One region of the Marinobacter sp. es.042 genome, then DNA from elsewhere that is predicted to be linked to it. Evidence: riboswitches for the same ligand, from Rfam matches in the RefSeq annotation. Region 1 holds a riboswitch; the other holds the start of a gene.
The links. Region 1 has a riboswitch for cobalamin ahead of CFB02_RS13770 (TonB-dependent receptor domain-containing protein). Riboswitches for the same ligand answer to the same signal wherever they lie in the genome.
Positions count from the first base shown of each region.

Region 1 (7,397 bases):
TGGACCTTCTTAAACACAAGGATGCCCAGCGCCGGCAGCTGGTTGCCCAGGTCTCCCACGATCTTAGAACGCCACTGGCATCCATCCAGGGTTATATCGAAGCCTTGCGCATGAAACAGGACACGCTCGCCTCCGAGGAGCGGGCACGTTTCCTGGATGTGGCCCTGACCGAAAGCCACCGGCTTGGTCGCCTGGTGGAGGAACTGTTTGAACTTGCCGCACTGGATGCCCGGGAGAAACAGCCGACGACGGAACCGTTTGTGGTTGCCGAACTCCTGCATGATGTGGTGCAGAAGCACCAGCCCGAGGCGGAGCGCGCCGGCGTTGCCCTGTCGATTGTTTCCGTCGCACCGGTCCGGGTGCTGGCGGATATCGCCATGACCGAGCGGGTATTGGATAACCTGATCAGCAACGCCATCAGCCATTCGCCGAAAGACACGGAGATCACATTGGGCGTTGTCGAACAGGCCGGGGGTGCGCAAATTACCGTCGCCGACGCTGGCCCCGGTATCGATGATGAGGACCTGGAGCACGTCTTCGAACCCTTTTATCAGGCCGCAGGTGCGTCCAGGGCGGGGCATGCCGGTCTTGGCCTCGCGATTGCCCAGCGAATGGTGACGCTGCAGCAGGGAAAACTCTCGGTGCGCAATACCGATGGCGCCGTTTTCAGCGTCTGGCTGCCCCTGGCCCGCGACAGCTCGGTCCCAGGCGGCGAAAAATCCACAGCGTTATGAATTCGTAATACCTGGTGAACGTTTTCGTGAATCCACCGCCCTACGCTGTAGGTATGGAATCACGTGAAGGAGAAGTCTGATGAAACGCAAGATTATGGGTCTGTTTTCCGCAGTGGCATTTGTCTCTGCAGTTGGTCTGTTCACCACCCACGCGGTTGCCGAAAAGTCGGAGCCGCAGATGAGCAAATACGCACCGGATCAACCGGGTCTGGCCGTGGCAACCTTTGCCGGCGGTTGTTTCTGGTGTGTTGAGGCCGGGTACGAAAAGCGTGTGCCGGGCGTGGTGGAAGTGGTCTCGGGCTATTCTGGTGGGAAAGAGGCAAGCCCCTCCTACAAGCAGGTTGCCTCGGGGCAGACTGGCCATACCGAAGCGGTACAGGTCTATTACGACCCCAACGAAATGACATACGAGGGCTTGTTGCAGGCGCTCTGGCGGATGATGGACCCGACCGATAATCAGGGTCAGTTTGTGGACCGCGGCCAGCAGTATCGTCCTGCTATTTTCTACCATAACGCTGAGCAGAAGCGCCTGGCCGAGGCGGCCGTTGCAGAATTGGAGGCATCCGGAGTTTACGAGAAACCCGTGGTGATCGAAATCGTGCCGTTTGAGAAATTTTACCCGGCGGAGGAATACCACCAGGACTACTACGACAAAAACCCGGTGCGCTACAACTTCTACACCTTCAACTCTGGACGCTATCAGTTTATCGAGAAGGTGTATGGCGAAGATTACGAGCTCGATTACACCCGGTTCCAGGAGAATGCCACAGTGGACGCCAGTGACGATCTGGTGGGCGATGAAAGTGCCAGCACAGAGCCCGGCCAGATGGGCGGTGGCTTTGATCCGGCAAGCTTTGAAAAGCCGGCCCAGGATGTCCTGAAGCAGCGCCTGACCGATATGCAGTACGAGGTAACCCAGGAAGACGGCACCGAGCCGGCGTTTAACAATAAATACTGGGACAACAAGAAGCCAGGACTCTACGTGGATATTGTCTCCGGCGAGCCGCTGTTTTCTTCACGGGACAAGTACAAATCCGGTACCGGCTGGCCCAGCTTTACCCGGCCGATCACACCAGACGCGGTGGTGGAACGTGAGGACAACTCGTTCTTCATGACCCGGACGGAAATCCGCAGCAGCCACGCGGATTCCCACCTGGGCCATGTGTTCAGCGATGGCCCCGCGCCAACCGGACTACGCTACTGCATGAACTCCGCGGCGATGGATTTTATCCCGCTGGAGAAGATGGAAGAGGCCGGTTATGGCGAATGGATTGACAACGTCGAACCGCAAACCGACATGGCAAGCCAGTAACCTCACGATACCGGTAGGTCTGGTTAGCGAAGCGTAACCCGACAATTTCCCTACAACCAGAGATCCCCGATACGGGTCTCCCGGCTGAAATGGTGTAACACCTGGGCCTGCAGGAGTTCAGCCGTTGCAACCGCATCAATCAGGGCGTTGTGGGCGGCATAGTGAGGCAGCCCATAACGCAGCCGGCTATCAGCCAAGCGAATCGACACGGGTTTCTTCCCCAGCAGTTGTTGCCAACGCGACGGGTTTCGGTCCGGGTGCAGGTGAGCCTCAATGGCCATGGTATCGATCAACGGAAACCGGATCCCTTCCCCCAGGCGCCATTGCAGGGCAACGTCGAAGAACGATCTCTCGATTTTGCGGTAGTGAACCACGGGGATACGCCCGTTCAGGCTGGCAAACAGATCCTTCAGGATATCGTTCAAATCCGGTGCCTGGTCGATATCACTGTGGGTAATGCCGTGGATAGTGATCGAGGTCTGGTGCAGCGGGAGCTTGGGCCGCACGATCCAGTGGCGGGCTTTGCCCAGCTGGATCCCGTCGAGCGTAAACGGCACCAGACCGATACTGACAATCGAATGCTGATTGGCGTCCAGCCCGGTGGTCTCGAAATCGAGCGCGACAAAGGGCACCTCGGATAAGGGCGTCTCCGGCGACACACACCCACTTTCGTAATAGTCTTTAAGAATCGAGGACTTGCTCTGCTCCGCCAGGGCCTTGAATTGCTCGGGCCATGGCAGGCGTGTAACAGTATTCTCGGCCTGCTCCTCACTAGACATTACGGGCCACCCCGGCGTGATACCGGAATTTCAGAAACTTCTGGGCGCCGCTGACCACCTGGAATGCGTCCTTGAGGTGGCTGCGCTCAAACGGTGAAAGGTCTTCGGGCCGTACGTTGTTGTCCGGCTGCCGGTCAGCCTCGATTGCCAGGGCCTGGTGTCGGATACGAACGATGGAGATAAACTCAAGCGCATCCCTCAGGTTGCCCAGGTCGTCGTCCAGCAGGAGCTTGGTGTTGCCGATGGCTTTCAGTCGCTCGAACGAGTTTTGAGCACGGGAGCCGCAGGCCAGGGCGTGAACCCGGATCAGATCCGACAGGGGCGCTGTTCCGCGACGTTTCAGGTTGAAGGTCTTCTGGTGCTTGCCATCCTCTTCCAGCACGAAAGTCCGGAAAAAGCCGATCGGCGGCGTGCGGTTCAGGGCGTTGCGCGCCAGCATTGCCAGGAACCGCTGGCTGTTGCTGGCTTTGTCCGCCACCAGTGTCTTGAGCTGTTCGGCAAAGTCGGTCTCGCCGTATATGCCGTCCAGATCAAAGAAGATATTGCTGTTTAAGAGAGCCTCGGCTTTCGGATTATCAATCCAGTCGGTGAAATAGTCCTTCCAGACGCGCAATGGCTGCCGCCATTTCTGGTTGGTGGCCATAATGTCGCCGGTGCAGTAGGTGTAGCCGCACTCGGCAAGGCCATCGCTGACAAATTTCGCCAGCGCCAGGAAGTATTCGTCGTGTTCTTCGGGCACAAAGCTGTCGTCCAGGATCATGGCGTTATCCTGGTCCGTGACCACCAGTTGCTCGTCCCGCGCCATGGAGCCGAGGGCCATGAAGCAGAAGGGCACGGGTGGGGGGCCGAGTTTCTCTTCGCCCAGTGTCAGCAGGCGCTGTGTAAAGCTGCGCCCGATACCGGCCATGGCACTGCCAATCATGTGGGAGTTGGCATCTTCGTTCACCATACGAACAAAGCTGTCCCGCACATCCAGGCTGATCTTCTTCAGCCCTTTTACATCCTGCTGATGGTAGATGTTGCTGACCAGGTATAGGCTGCTCTGACTCTCGTACTTTACGATGTCAGACAGCGCAATCACGCCGCGAACCTCATCCCGATCCATCACCGGAAGATGGTGCACATTGTTGTGCAGCATGGTGAGCATGGCCTCGAATATGAACATGTTCGAGCGGATGGTGATCAGATCCTCCGACATGATCTCGCTGATCGGGGTTTCCGAGGCCAGGGCTTCGCTAAGGGCCCGGGTGCGCAGGTCCCGGTCGGTAATGATGCCCTTAAGCAGGGGCTTTTCACCTTCCTCGTCCATCAGCAGCAGTGCGGAGACGCCGTTTTCGGTCATGATCCGCGCCGCTTCCTGCAGGCGAACGGTGTGGGGCGCTGATACCGGCTCCCGGGCAATCAACCGGGTAACCTTGGATGTCATCAGCTGGTTGGACTTTTCGCGACGGGAAACGGCGGATCGCAGGCGGCTTCGGTCTTCAATTTCAACGAAATCGGCGAAGTTGTCGTCATTTTCCCAGAGGTACTGGAACGTATCGTAAGGAATCTTGTAAAGCAGGACGTCTTCCAGAGCTTTGGCTGGGAAGCGTACCTTCCTGTTCATCAGCAGGCCAAACTGGCCGAAGACTTCGCCCTCGCTGATGCGGTTGTACAGCTCCCCGGTGCGCCGATAGATCTCGACGGCGCCACTGCGCACGTAATACAGCCAACTGCTCGGGTCACCCAGTTCGAGGATCTGGCTCCCGGCCTTGAAGTACACAATCTCGATGTCGCCAACCACTCTGTCGAGCAGCTCCTCGGCCATCTCGTCAAACGGCGGGTATTGAGCCATGTGATTGCGGATGTCGACCAGCTCGGCCTGCATAAAACTCCCTGTTCTGGCGAAGAATAAGTGATTGTCAGTCATGGAATATAGCAGTGGCAGAGGTCTGCGGCCATGTCGACCTTTGATGGATTTCATTGACCGCTTACCCGGGTGTTGCTAGCCTTGCCACACTTTTTTCAGGTGTCCGTCGCAAAGCGCGACGGGTGAAACGGGAAATCGGTGAGCCTGGTAATGCCAGTGCAAGGCCGATGCTGCCCCCGCAACGGTAAGCAGGACAACGGCAATCTGTGCGCCACTGTGTCGCCACGACATGGGAAGGTGATTGCCCGGGAACCCAGGGTTCCGCCTGCCAGCCCGGAGACCGGCCTGGAAAAACACCCGATGTTGCGGTGGGCAACCTGGGTGGGTGATATGCCGGTTCCGCTCTCCTGACACCTGTCTACCGCCTGCCCTCATTCCCTGTTCCGCAACAAAACCCAGATTCCCGTGCGGGTGCGCGCGGAGTGCGGAGCAAGCTTCATGTTCAGAATTCAAAGCCCTGTTCTACTGGCCGGCCTTTCCCTGGCTGCCCTGCCCCTGGCCGTTTCGGCCCAGTCTGCCCCGGAAACCGATGCCCTGGATCCGATCGTGGTTACCGCGACACTGGGGCCGAAGACCGTTGGTGAGAGTCTGTCTTCGGTTACCGTAGTAAACGAAGAGGACATTCGGCGACAGCAACCCGCAGAATTTCGAGAACTTATCGAGTCCCAGCCGGGGGTGACCGTTTCCCAGAACGGTTCTTTCGGCAAGCAGACAGGTGTGTTCATGCGCGGTCACGCCTCGGATGCGACGGTGCTTCTGGTCGATGGCGTGAGAATCCGCTCGGCGACGGTTGGCGGCCCGGCCTGGCAATTCCTGCCTCCGCAACTGGTGAACCGGGTAGAGATTGTTCGCGGTAGTCGTAGCAGTCTTTACGGCGCCGACGCCGTCGGTGGTGTGATCCAGGCGTTCACGCTGCCCAGAGCCCAGGGAAATCGTGGCTGGGTAGAGGCTGGCGCCGGGAATTTTGACAGCCAGCAGTATGGCGGTGGCTTCTCTTCGGTGACTGACCAGACCCGTGTCACGATTGGCGCCAATTACTTCCGTACTGATGGAGCGCCTGTCATCGAAGGCGGGGAAGACAAGGGCTACGACAACACTTCCGGGGTTGCCAGTGCAAGCCATACCTTCGATAACGGCGTAACGGCGGGGTTCAGTTTCCTTAGCGCCAAGGGGCATACCGAATATGAGGGTGGCGAGGAAGATTTTCGCTTCCAGACCGCGGGCGCAAATCTTGAAGTTCCGATTACCGCCAACTGGCGAGCCTCCCTCCATTTGGCAGATTCGCGGGATGAACTGGAGGACTTCAGTGCTTTTTCGGGGATATTCAACACCCGTACCCGTAGCTCGAGGATCGAGAACTGGCTGACCGCCGGCACCCATGAATTCGTGCTTGGTGCCGAATATCTGGTGGATAAGGTCGAAAGCACGACCGCCTATGAGGAGAGCAGCCGCTCAAACGAGGCCTACTTTGGTCAGGCGCTGCTGAATTTCGGCCGCTCCGATGTCCACCTCAGCCTGCGCAGTGATGATAACGAGGCCTACGGCACGGAAGAGACCTGGGGCGCTGCCGTTGGGTACAAGCTGGACGCACATCATCGAGTTCGCGCCAGTGCTGGTACCTCTTTCAAGGCGCCCTCCTTCAACGATCTGTACTTTCCGGGCTTTGGCAATCCCGATCTTGAGCCCGAGGAAGCGATTAGCTACGAATCCGGCATTGAAGGCAGTTACATCAACTGGTTCTGGGATCTGGCTGTTTACCAGAGCGACGTTGAAGACCTTTCCCTGCCAACTCAGAACCAGGCAACAAGTGTTCCTGAAGCCCGTCTTCGGGGCGTTGAGCTGAGCACAGGCTGGGAGCAGGACGGCTGGTATCTGAAAGCGGTGGCCTCCGTTGGGGACTTCGAAGACAAGGAAGCCGGACAACAACTGGCACGACGGGCTGAGCGCTCCATTCGCCTGGACCTGGACAAAGAAATCAATACCTGGAGCGTAGGGACCACATTCCGAGCTGAGAGTCACCGGTACGAGGATCTGTTCGGGATCGGTCGCGAGCGCGTTCCCGGGTTCGGTGTCTGGGACCTTAGAGCGAGCAAAATTCTGGCGCCGGGCTGGCGGGCATCGGTTACCGTGGATAACGTATTGGATAATGAATACGCCACCGCAAAACGTTTCGACAATACCGATTTCATCGCCGCCGGCCGAACCTTCATGGCCTCGGTGCGCTATGATTTCCAACAGTAAATTCACCGATCTGAGAGGCTCACTCCGTCCATGAGGCACCCCGGGCTCGCTGCATTGTGTGTGTTGTCTCTGCTTGTGCCGTCGCTGGTTCAGGCGGAGGGGCCCTGTGTAAGCGACGCGCTGGACCAGCGTGTATGTCTGGCCGAGCCCGCGCAACGCGTTGTTTCCCTGTCGCCGGGTGCCACCGAGCTGCTGTTCTCCGCAGGGGCCCGTGACAGGGTCGTTGCCGTGAGTGCCTGGAGCGATTATCCCGCAGAAGCTGCGGACTTGCCGCAGGTGGGCGACAGCAATCGCTTGGACCTGGAAGCCATTGTCTCGCTGGCGCCGGACCTGGTGGTGGCCTGGGTGGATGGCAATTCCCGCACCCAGCTGGAACGCCTGTCAGATCTTGGCATTCACGTTTTCTGGCTTGCTCCGCGTAC
Region 1 covers NZ_LT897781.1:2,942,372-2,949,768, reverse strand. Annotated here, with positions in the region: gene CFB02_RS13790 (ATP-binding protein) at 1-734, shown strand, start outside; gene msrB (peptide-methionine (R)-S-oxide reductase MsrB) at 814-2,046, shown strand; gene CFB02_RS13780 (3'-5' exonuclease) at 2,097-2,825, opposite strand; gene CFB02_RS13775 (putative nucleotidyltransferase substrate binding domain-containing protein) at 2,818-4,692, opposite strand; cobalamin riboswitch at 4,815-5,038, shown strand; gene CFB02_RS13770 (TonB-dependent receptor domain-containing protein) at 5,173-6,975, shown strand; gene CFB02_RS13765 (cobalamin-binding protein) at 7,006-7,397, shown strand, end outside.

Region 2 (7,397 bases), 300 kb from region 1:
AAGATTCATGTCCGGGCGCATGGCCGCATCCAGCCGGCGATTGGCGATCTGGATCTTGCCGTTGATGGCGGGCACCACGCGGTAACGGTTGTAGATCTCGCTCTGGTCCAAGTTGAGGGTTTCGATGCAGTGCTGGTAGGCCCAGGTGTGCATGGCTTCCTCGTATACCTGGCGGGCCTGGTAAATCTGCAGTTCCGGTGCGCTCATCTTCTCCATCACCGCCAGGCCGATGTTGCGCATGGCGAGGATGTCGGAAGTGGTGAGGTAGGCCAATACGTTCTCGTACACATGTTTTTCCGGCGCGGTCAGCCGGTGGTGGTAGTCGTGAACGTCCTGGGCCATGTTCACGTCCAGGGGGGTCCAGTGGTTTTTGTTGGCGTTCATGAAATACTCCCAGGCCCAGGGGTACTTGAATGGCGCCAGCTGGTTGATGTCGGTTTCGCCGTTGATGACGCGTTTGTCGTCAACATTGACCGGCGCCGGGGCGCCGGGATTCGCCACTTTGGCTTCAGTTTTTGGTTCGTCGTCCCAATCAAGCATGGTTGTGCCTCGCAATCGTTAAGTGAGCAGTTACTGACAGGCTTCGCAGTCGGGGTCGTCGATGCTGCATACCTGGGGCTGCGGCGCTGCGACCGGGGCCGTTTTTTCGGCACCGGTGGCGCCCAGGGACCGCAGGTAATAGGTGGTTTTCAGGCCACGTTCCCAGGCCAGCTGGTACAGCGCATCCAGCTTTTTGCCGCTGGGCTCAGCCATATACAGGTTGAGGCTCTGGGCCTGGTCGAGCCATTTCTGGCGACGGGCGGCGGCCTCCACCAGCCATCTCGCATCGATCTCGAAGGCGGTGGCGTAACGGGCTTTGAGTACCGCCGGGATACGGTCGATCTGCTGCACGCTACCGTCAAAGTATTTGAGGTCATTCACCATCACGTTGTCCCACAGACCTTCGGCCTTGAGGTCACGAACGAGGGATGGATTGACCACGGTGAACTCGCCGGAGAGGTTCGATTTCACAAACAGGTTCTGGTACGCAGGCTCAATGGACTGGGACACGCCGACGATGTTGGAAATTGTGGCAGTAGGAGCAATCGCCATGACGTTGCTGTTACGCATGCCGTTTTTCGCGATCAGTTCGCGTATTGGCGACCAGTCCAGCCGGGCGCTGGTGTTTACAGACAGATCCCCTTCCCTGCGGTTTTCCTTCAGCAGGTTGATGGAGTCAATCGGCAGGATGCCCTGCTGCCAAAGAGAGCCCTCATAGCTTTCGTAGGCACCTCGCTCACCCGCCAAGGTGGCGGAGGCACGGATGGCGAAGTAGCTGAGCTGCTCCATGGCAACGTCGGCAAAGTCCACCGCTTCCGGGCTGGAATACGGCAGGCCCAGTTGATAGAGCGCGTCCTGGAAACCCATGAGGCCAAGACCAACCGGTCGATGCTTGAAGTTGGAGTTGCGGGCCTGGGGCACGGCGTAGTAGTTAATGTCGATAACGTTATCGAGCATGCGCACGGCGGTGTTTACCGTCTGTTCCAGGCGCTGCACGTCCAGCTCACCGTTGGCAATGTGGGCCGCCAGGTTCACGGAACCGAGGTTGCATACGGCAATTTCGTCCGCGCTGGTGTTCAGGGTTATTTCCGTGCACAGGTTGGAGCTGTGCACCACACCGCGGTGCTGTTGGGGGGAGCGCAGGTTACACGGGTCCTTGAAGGTGATCCAGGGGTGCCCGGTTTCGAACAACACGGTGAGCATCTTGCGCCAGAGTTGCTTGGCCGGGATTTTCTTGAACAGTTTGATTTTGCCCTGCTCTGCCAGGGCTTCGTAATGCTCGTAGCGTTCACGGAAGGCGTTGCCATACAGGTCGTGCAGATCCGGCGCATCGCTGGGAGAGAACAGCGTCCAGTCCCGATCTTCGCGCATGCGCTCGATCAGCAGGTCGGGCACCCAATTGGCGGTGTTCATATCGTGGGTGCGGCGACGTTCGTCACCGGTGTTCTTGCGCAGTTCCAGGAACTCTTCAATGTCCAGGTGCCAGCTTTCCAGGTAGGCACACACTGCGCCTTTACGCTTGCCACCCTGGTTGACCGCCACGGCGGTGTCGTTGACTACTTTCAGGAAGGGCACCACGCCCTGGCTCTGGCCGTTGGTACCCTTGATGTGGGAGCCCAGCGCACGGACTGGCGTCCAGTCGTTACCCAGACCGCCAGCCCATTTCGAAAGCATGGCGTTATCGCGGATGGCGCCATAGATGTCTTCAAGATCGTCGCCTACCGTCGTCAGATAACAGGACGACAGCTGAGAATGGCGGGTACCGCTGTTGAACAGCGTGGGTGTGGACGCCATGTAGTCAAACGACGACAACAGGTTGTAGAACTCAATGGCCCGGGCATTCGGATCGTCTTCGCGCAGGGCCAGGCCCATGGCGACGCGCATTAAGAATACCTGGGGCAATTCCAGGCGGCTTTTGTTCCAGTGCAGGAAGTAACGATCGTACAGGGTTTGCAGGCCCAGGAAGCCGAATTGCAGGTCCCGCTCCGGCTTCAGGGCAGCGCCGAGGCGCTCCAGATCAAAGGCGGCCAGAGCGTCATCCAGCAGTTCGTACCGGATTCCCGCCTCGATAAAGGCACTCAGGGCCTGTGGATAAATCTCAGCCAACGGCAGACTGATGGGCAGGCCCAGAGCAGCGGCATTCTCCAAACGCAGCTGTTCCAGCAGTAGACGGGCGGTGACGGCGCTGTAATCCGGTTCCCTTTCGATCCGGCTTCGGGCTGTCATGATCAAGGCCGACAGCACGTCTTCCTCGGCGATGCCGTCGTACAGGTTGGTGAGGGCATCGTCCACCAGGGAATCGCCATCAATGCCCTCCAGACCTGTGGCGGCCTGCTCCACCTGAAGTTTCATCAAGCCCAGGTCCAGCGGAGCAATCTCGCCACTGGTCTTTTTCACCGTCAGGTGGGGGTGTGCCTCAACCGGGGCATGGCGGGCGCGCTCGCGGGCATGCTCCTCCCGATACAAAACGTAGGCGCGGGCCACCTTCTGTTCTTCGGCTCGCATCAAGGCCAGTTCCACCTGATCCTGGATGTCTTCGATATGCACCTTGCCGCCGGCCTTCAGGCGCCGGCCAATCGCCTGGATAACCTGGTCGGTCACCCGGTGTACCGCGTCGTTGATACGGGCGGAGCCGGCGGCGGTGTCGCCCTCAACAGCGAGGAAGGCTTTGGTTACGGCGATGCTGATCTTCGAGGGGTCGAAGCCGACAAGCGTGCCGTTGCGCTTGATGACCTGAAGGGATTCGGTATCGGTGTGCGAGGTTGGCCGGGGTTCGACCAGGGCTGAGGCAGACATGCAATGTTCTCCTGAATACGCGTTGAGTTCCTTTCACCATCGCGTACGCAGGGGCACACCTCACCATGGGAATGGCTGGGCATAACCGGTCTGCTCACCCTGGGTCGCGAAGGTGCAGTTGGGAGCCGTAAGGCTCCTTCATCCCTGGCAGGTCTTCGGACTCAGGGGCGTGAATCGTTCGATTCGGCCTCGTGTGGCGACTTCCCGGCTTTCGCCAGTGTCTTGATGCCACGCTTGTTCCCCAATACCGCTGCGCGTCAGTTCCGGAGTCTCACCGGATTCCCGATACCAGAATGGCTGAGATGATCACACGTTGACCGAGTTGGTTACGCACTGATCACTACATCTGGTATTTGACCAAGGATAGAAACACTATATACACGATATTCGGAAGGGACAACCTGAAGCAATAAAAAAGGCCCCGGAGAGGGGGCCAAACACGTGACAGTCTCAACTCAGCCAATCAGTGGCTGATCATCCAGGGCCGCATGGAGGGAAACATCTTCTTCCCATCAGCGGTGTAGAACAGCATGGACTTGCCGGGTTTCGGGGAGCCACAGCCGCAGGCGCGACTGTGCTCCTTATCATTCGCCCTTCGGTCTGCGGTGGAAAACACCGGCTCATGCCGGGACCGCTCGTTCCGGTCCTCGGCCGCCCTTTTGGCCGGGTCCATGGCGGCAATGTGGGATGGCAATACGATCACCCGCGGCGACATGGCCTTGCAGGTGGGGCATTGCGCCGGCTTGGCCGCATCCTCCATGGTGGCCAGTGTGTGAAAGAGGCCATGTTCACGGCACTTGTAGTCATACACGGGCATGGCGATTACTCCTTATCTTTCGACAGCGGTACGTCCATGCCCCCGCTGACTTTCTTCTGCGGACCATCAGCCGAGGGGTTGATGTCGAAGTCGAAGATGCCCGTCGGCAACCAGAGCGTGGCGCAGGCGTTCGGGATATCCACCACGCCACTGATGTGGCCTTCCACCGGCGCACAACCCAGAATCGCGTAGGCCTGAGCCTCGGTGTAACCGAACTTGGTCATGTATTCGATGGCGTTCAGACACGCCTGACGATAAGCCACATGCACGTCCAGGTAATGCTGGCCGCCGTCTTCGTCTACGGAGATGCCTTCGAAGATTACATAGTCGTCGTAACGGGGCTTGATCGGGCTGGGCTTGAACACCGGATTCTTGATGCCGTACTTCTTCATGCCGTCCTTGATCAGGTTTACCCGCAGGTGAATCCAACCGGCCATTTCGATGGCGCCACAGAAGGTGATTTCACCGTCGCCCTGGCTGAAATGAAGGTCGCCTACGGAGAGGCCGGCCCCGTCCACGTAAACCGGGAAATACACCTTGGAGCCACGGGACAGATCCTTGATGTCACAGTTGCCACCGTGTTCCCGTGGCGGCACGGTACGCGCGGCTTCGGCGCCGGCAGCTTTGGCCGCGTCGCCGGTCATCTGGCCCATATGGGCGGTCTCACCGTTGGGCAGTGTTGCCAGTTCCGGCACCCGCTCCGGATCGGTCGCGACCAGTCCGGCCTCACGCTTGTTCCAGGTGTCCAGCAATTCTTTGGAGGGCAGACAGCCGATCAGGCCCGGGTGAATCAGGCCGGCAAATTCCACGTTGGGAATGTGGCGGGATTTGGTGAACATGCCGTTGAAGTCCCAGATTGATTTCTGGGCCTCGGGGAAGTGTTCGGTCAGGAAGCCACCGCCATTCTGCTTGGAGAAGAACCCGTTAAAGCCCCACTGGCTCTCTTCGAAGGTGCCGATGTCGAGGATGTCGACTTCCAGCAGGTCGCCCGGCTCAGCGCCCTCGACCCCGATCGGTCCCGACAGGAAGTGCACCTGGCTGAGATCGACATCGCGCACGTCGTCGGCGCTGTCGTCGTTCTTGATCTGGCCGCCGGTCCAGTCATAACACTCGACGATGAAATCGTCGCCAGGCTTGACGGTGGCCACCAGCGGAATATCCGGGTGCCAGCGGTTGTGGATTTTGTCGTTCTCATAGGCCGACTTGTTCAGATCAATCTTGATAATGGTTTCAGCCATAACGGGCGCTCCTTGGTGTTGGCTTGCACGATTAGGTAACGGCTTTACTATCCGAAATCCCGTCCCTGTGAGGTATTCGCGAAATGCCCCCGGTGCCTACGTCATTCGACGTATTGGTGCACCGTGACCTTCCTGCCCTGTACGCTGGCTTCAAACCGGCGACAGTCCGGATGCGCCAGCAACGCCCGGGCAACGGCGGGTTCCAGCCGCTGGCGAAAAGCCCGCAGCAGTTCCCGGGCGCCATAGCGAGCGTCGTAGCCACGGCACAGCTCTTCTCGCAGCTCCGGCGTCAGCGACAGCTCGGCGTGCTTTTTAGACAACCGGCGATTGAGGCCCGCCAGCTCAATGTCCAGCAGGGCTTCCAGCCAGTTGTCGGTAAGTCGGTTGAAGGTGAGGATCTGATCAATCCGGTTGAGGAATTCCGGGTCAAAGTGCCGGCGCAGAGCGGTATCGCGAATGGCCTCGCCGTTGCCGGGTGATAAACCGAGCCAGCGACGCCAGCCCCGCTGGTAGCTCTGCTCATACGTCTCCGCCTCCAGCGCACCGGCGTTGCTGGTCATGAAGATCAGGGTGTTGCGGAAGTCGATCTCCCGGTTGCCGGAGGGAAACACCAGCCGACCGGTGTCCAGCACGTTCAGCAGCGTGCGCACCACTTCCTTGCTGGCTTTCTCGATTTCATCAAACAACACAATGCCGGGTTTGCTGAACGAGCCCTGTACCTTGTCCAGATCGAACAGGCTGTGGCCTTCCTTACTGCCCACGTAGCCCGGCGGTGCACCCGTCAGGGCTGCGGCGTAATGCTCCTGGGCCAGGGTGTTCATGTCGATACGGCACAGGCCATCGCGATTACCGTGGATCGCTTCGGCAATGAGGCGCACTGTTTCGGTTTTGCCAACGCCGGTAGGACCCAGGAACAGGTGCACCGCCAGCGGCCGGTTGTCCTCGCCGATATCGGCTTTCACCCGCACCAGCATGGATTCCATGGCGGCCAGGGCCTCATCCTGGCCGACGATATTTTCTCGCAGTCTGGCCATCACGGCCTCGGGCTCGAAGCGGAACCGGGAAGCACGAACCGGGCCTGAGGCGGCCCGGTTCTTTTCAATGGTTTCCCGATTGGCTTCCAGCCGTTCGTTGATAAACGGCATGAACGCCTCCCGGGCTTAGGCCCCTGCGGATTTTTCCTTGCCGTCGAACGGCAGCTCGCCCACCGGGCACTCAGCGGTACCTACCGTCTTCCGGGTCATGGCCTCCACATTTTCCTGCGCCTTCTGGGCGTCCATTACCCAGGTACGGTAGAACTCGAACGGACAGTCGGCCACGCCCTTGTCGCCGTCCCCGGAGGCATGCACACCGGTGTAGCCCCGGTGCAACAGCTTGAACAGGTGATTCTGGGACTGGTCGTTCGCACGGGCATCACGGATCTGGCTCACGGACAGCTGGGCATACTGAATGCCCATGTCTTCCTCCCCGCATTCCCCGAGGGTACGGCCATCGAAGCCGATGATCGCGGAGTGGCCGAAGTAGGAATACACGCCGTCAAATCCGGCGGCGTTGGCCACCGCAACGTAACAGTTGTTGGCCCAGGCCATGCTCTTGGCCATCATCACCTGCTGTTCCTTGGCCGGGTACATGTAGCCCTGACAGCGAACAATCAACTCCGCCCCCTTCATGGCGCAGTCCCGCCAGATCTCGGGATAGTTGCCGTCGTCGCAGATGATCAGGCTGATCTTCATGCCCTTTGGACCCTCGGTGACGTAGGTGGTGTCACCCGGATACCATCCCTCGATCGGACACCAGGGGATACACTTGCGGTATTTCTGAACGACCTCACCCTCGTTGTTGATCAGAACCAGGGTGTTGTACGGCGCCTTGTTGGGGTGATCCTCGTGTCGTTCTCCGGTGAGCGAAAACACGCCCCAGGTGTTCGCCTCACGACAGGCTGCGGAGAAGATGGCCGTTTCGTCACCGGGCACGGTGGCCGCGGTTTCCATCATTTCCTCGTTGTC
Region 2 covers NZ_LT897781.1:3,243,900-3,251,296, reverse strand. Annotated here, with positions in the region: gene CFB02_RS15090 (ribonucleotide-diphosphate reductase subunit beta) at 1-540, opposite strand, end outside; gene CFB02_RS15085 (ribonucleoside-diphosphate reductase subunit alpha) at 571-3,336, opposite strand; cobalamin riboswitch at 3,465-3,673, opposite strand; gene CFB02_RS15080 (FmdB family zinc ribbon protein) at 3,800-4,153, opposite strand; gene fmdA (formamidase) at 4,159-5,391, opposite strand; gene CFB02_RS15070 (AAA family ATPase) at 5,493-6,536, opposite strand; gene CFB02_RS15065 (aliphatic amidase) at 6,552-7,397, opposite strand, start outside.
Region 2: another riboswitch for cobalamin. It lies ahead of CFB02_RS15085 (ribonucleoside-diphosphate reductase subunit alpha); the one in region 1 lies ahead of CFB02_RS13770 (TonB-dependent receptor domain-containing protein).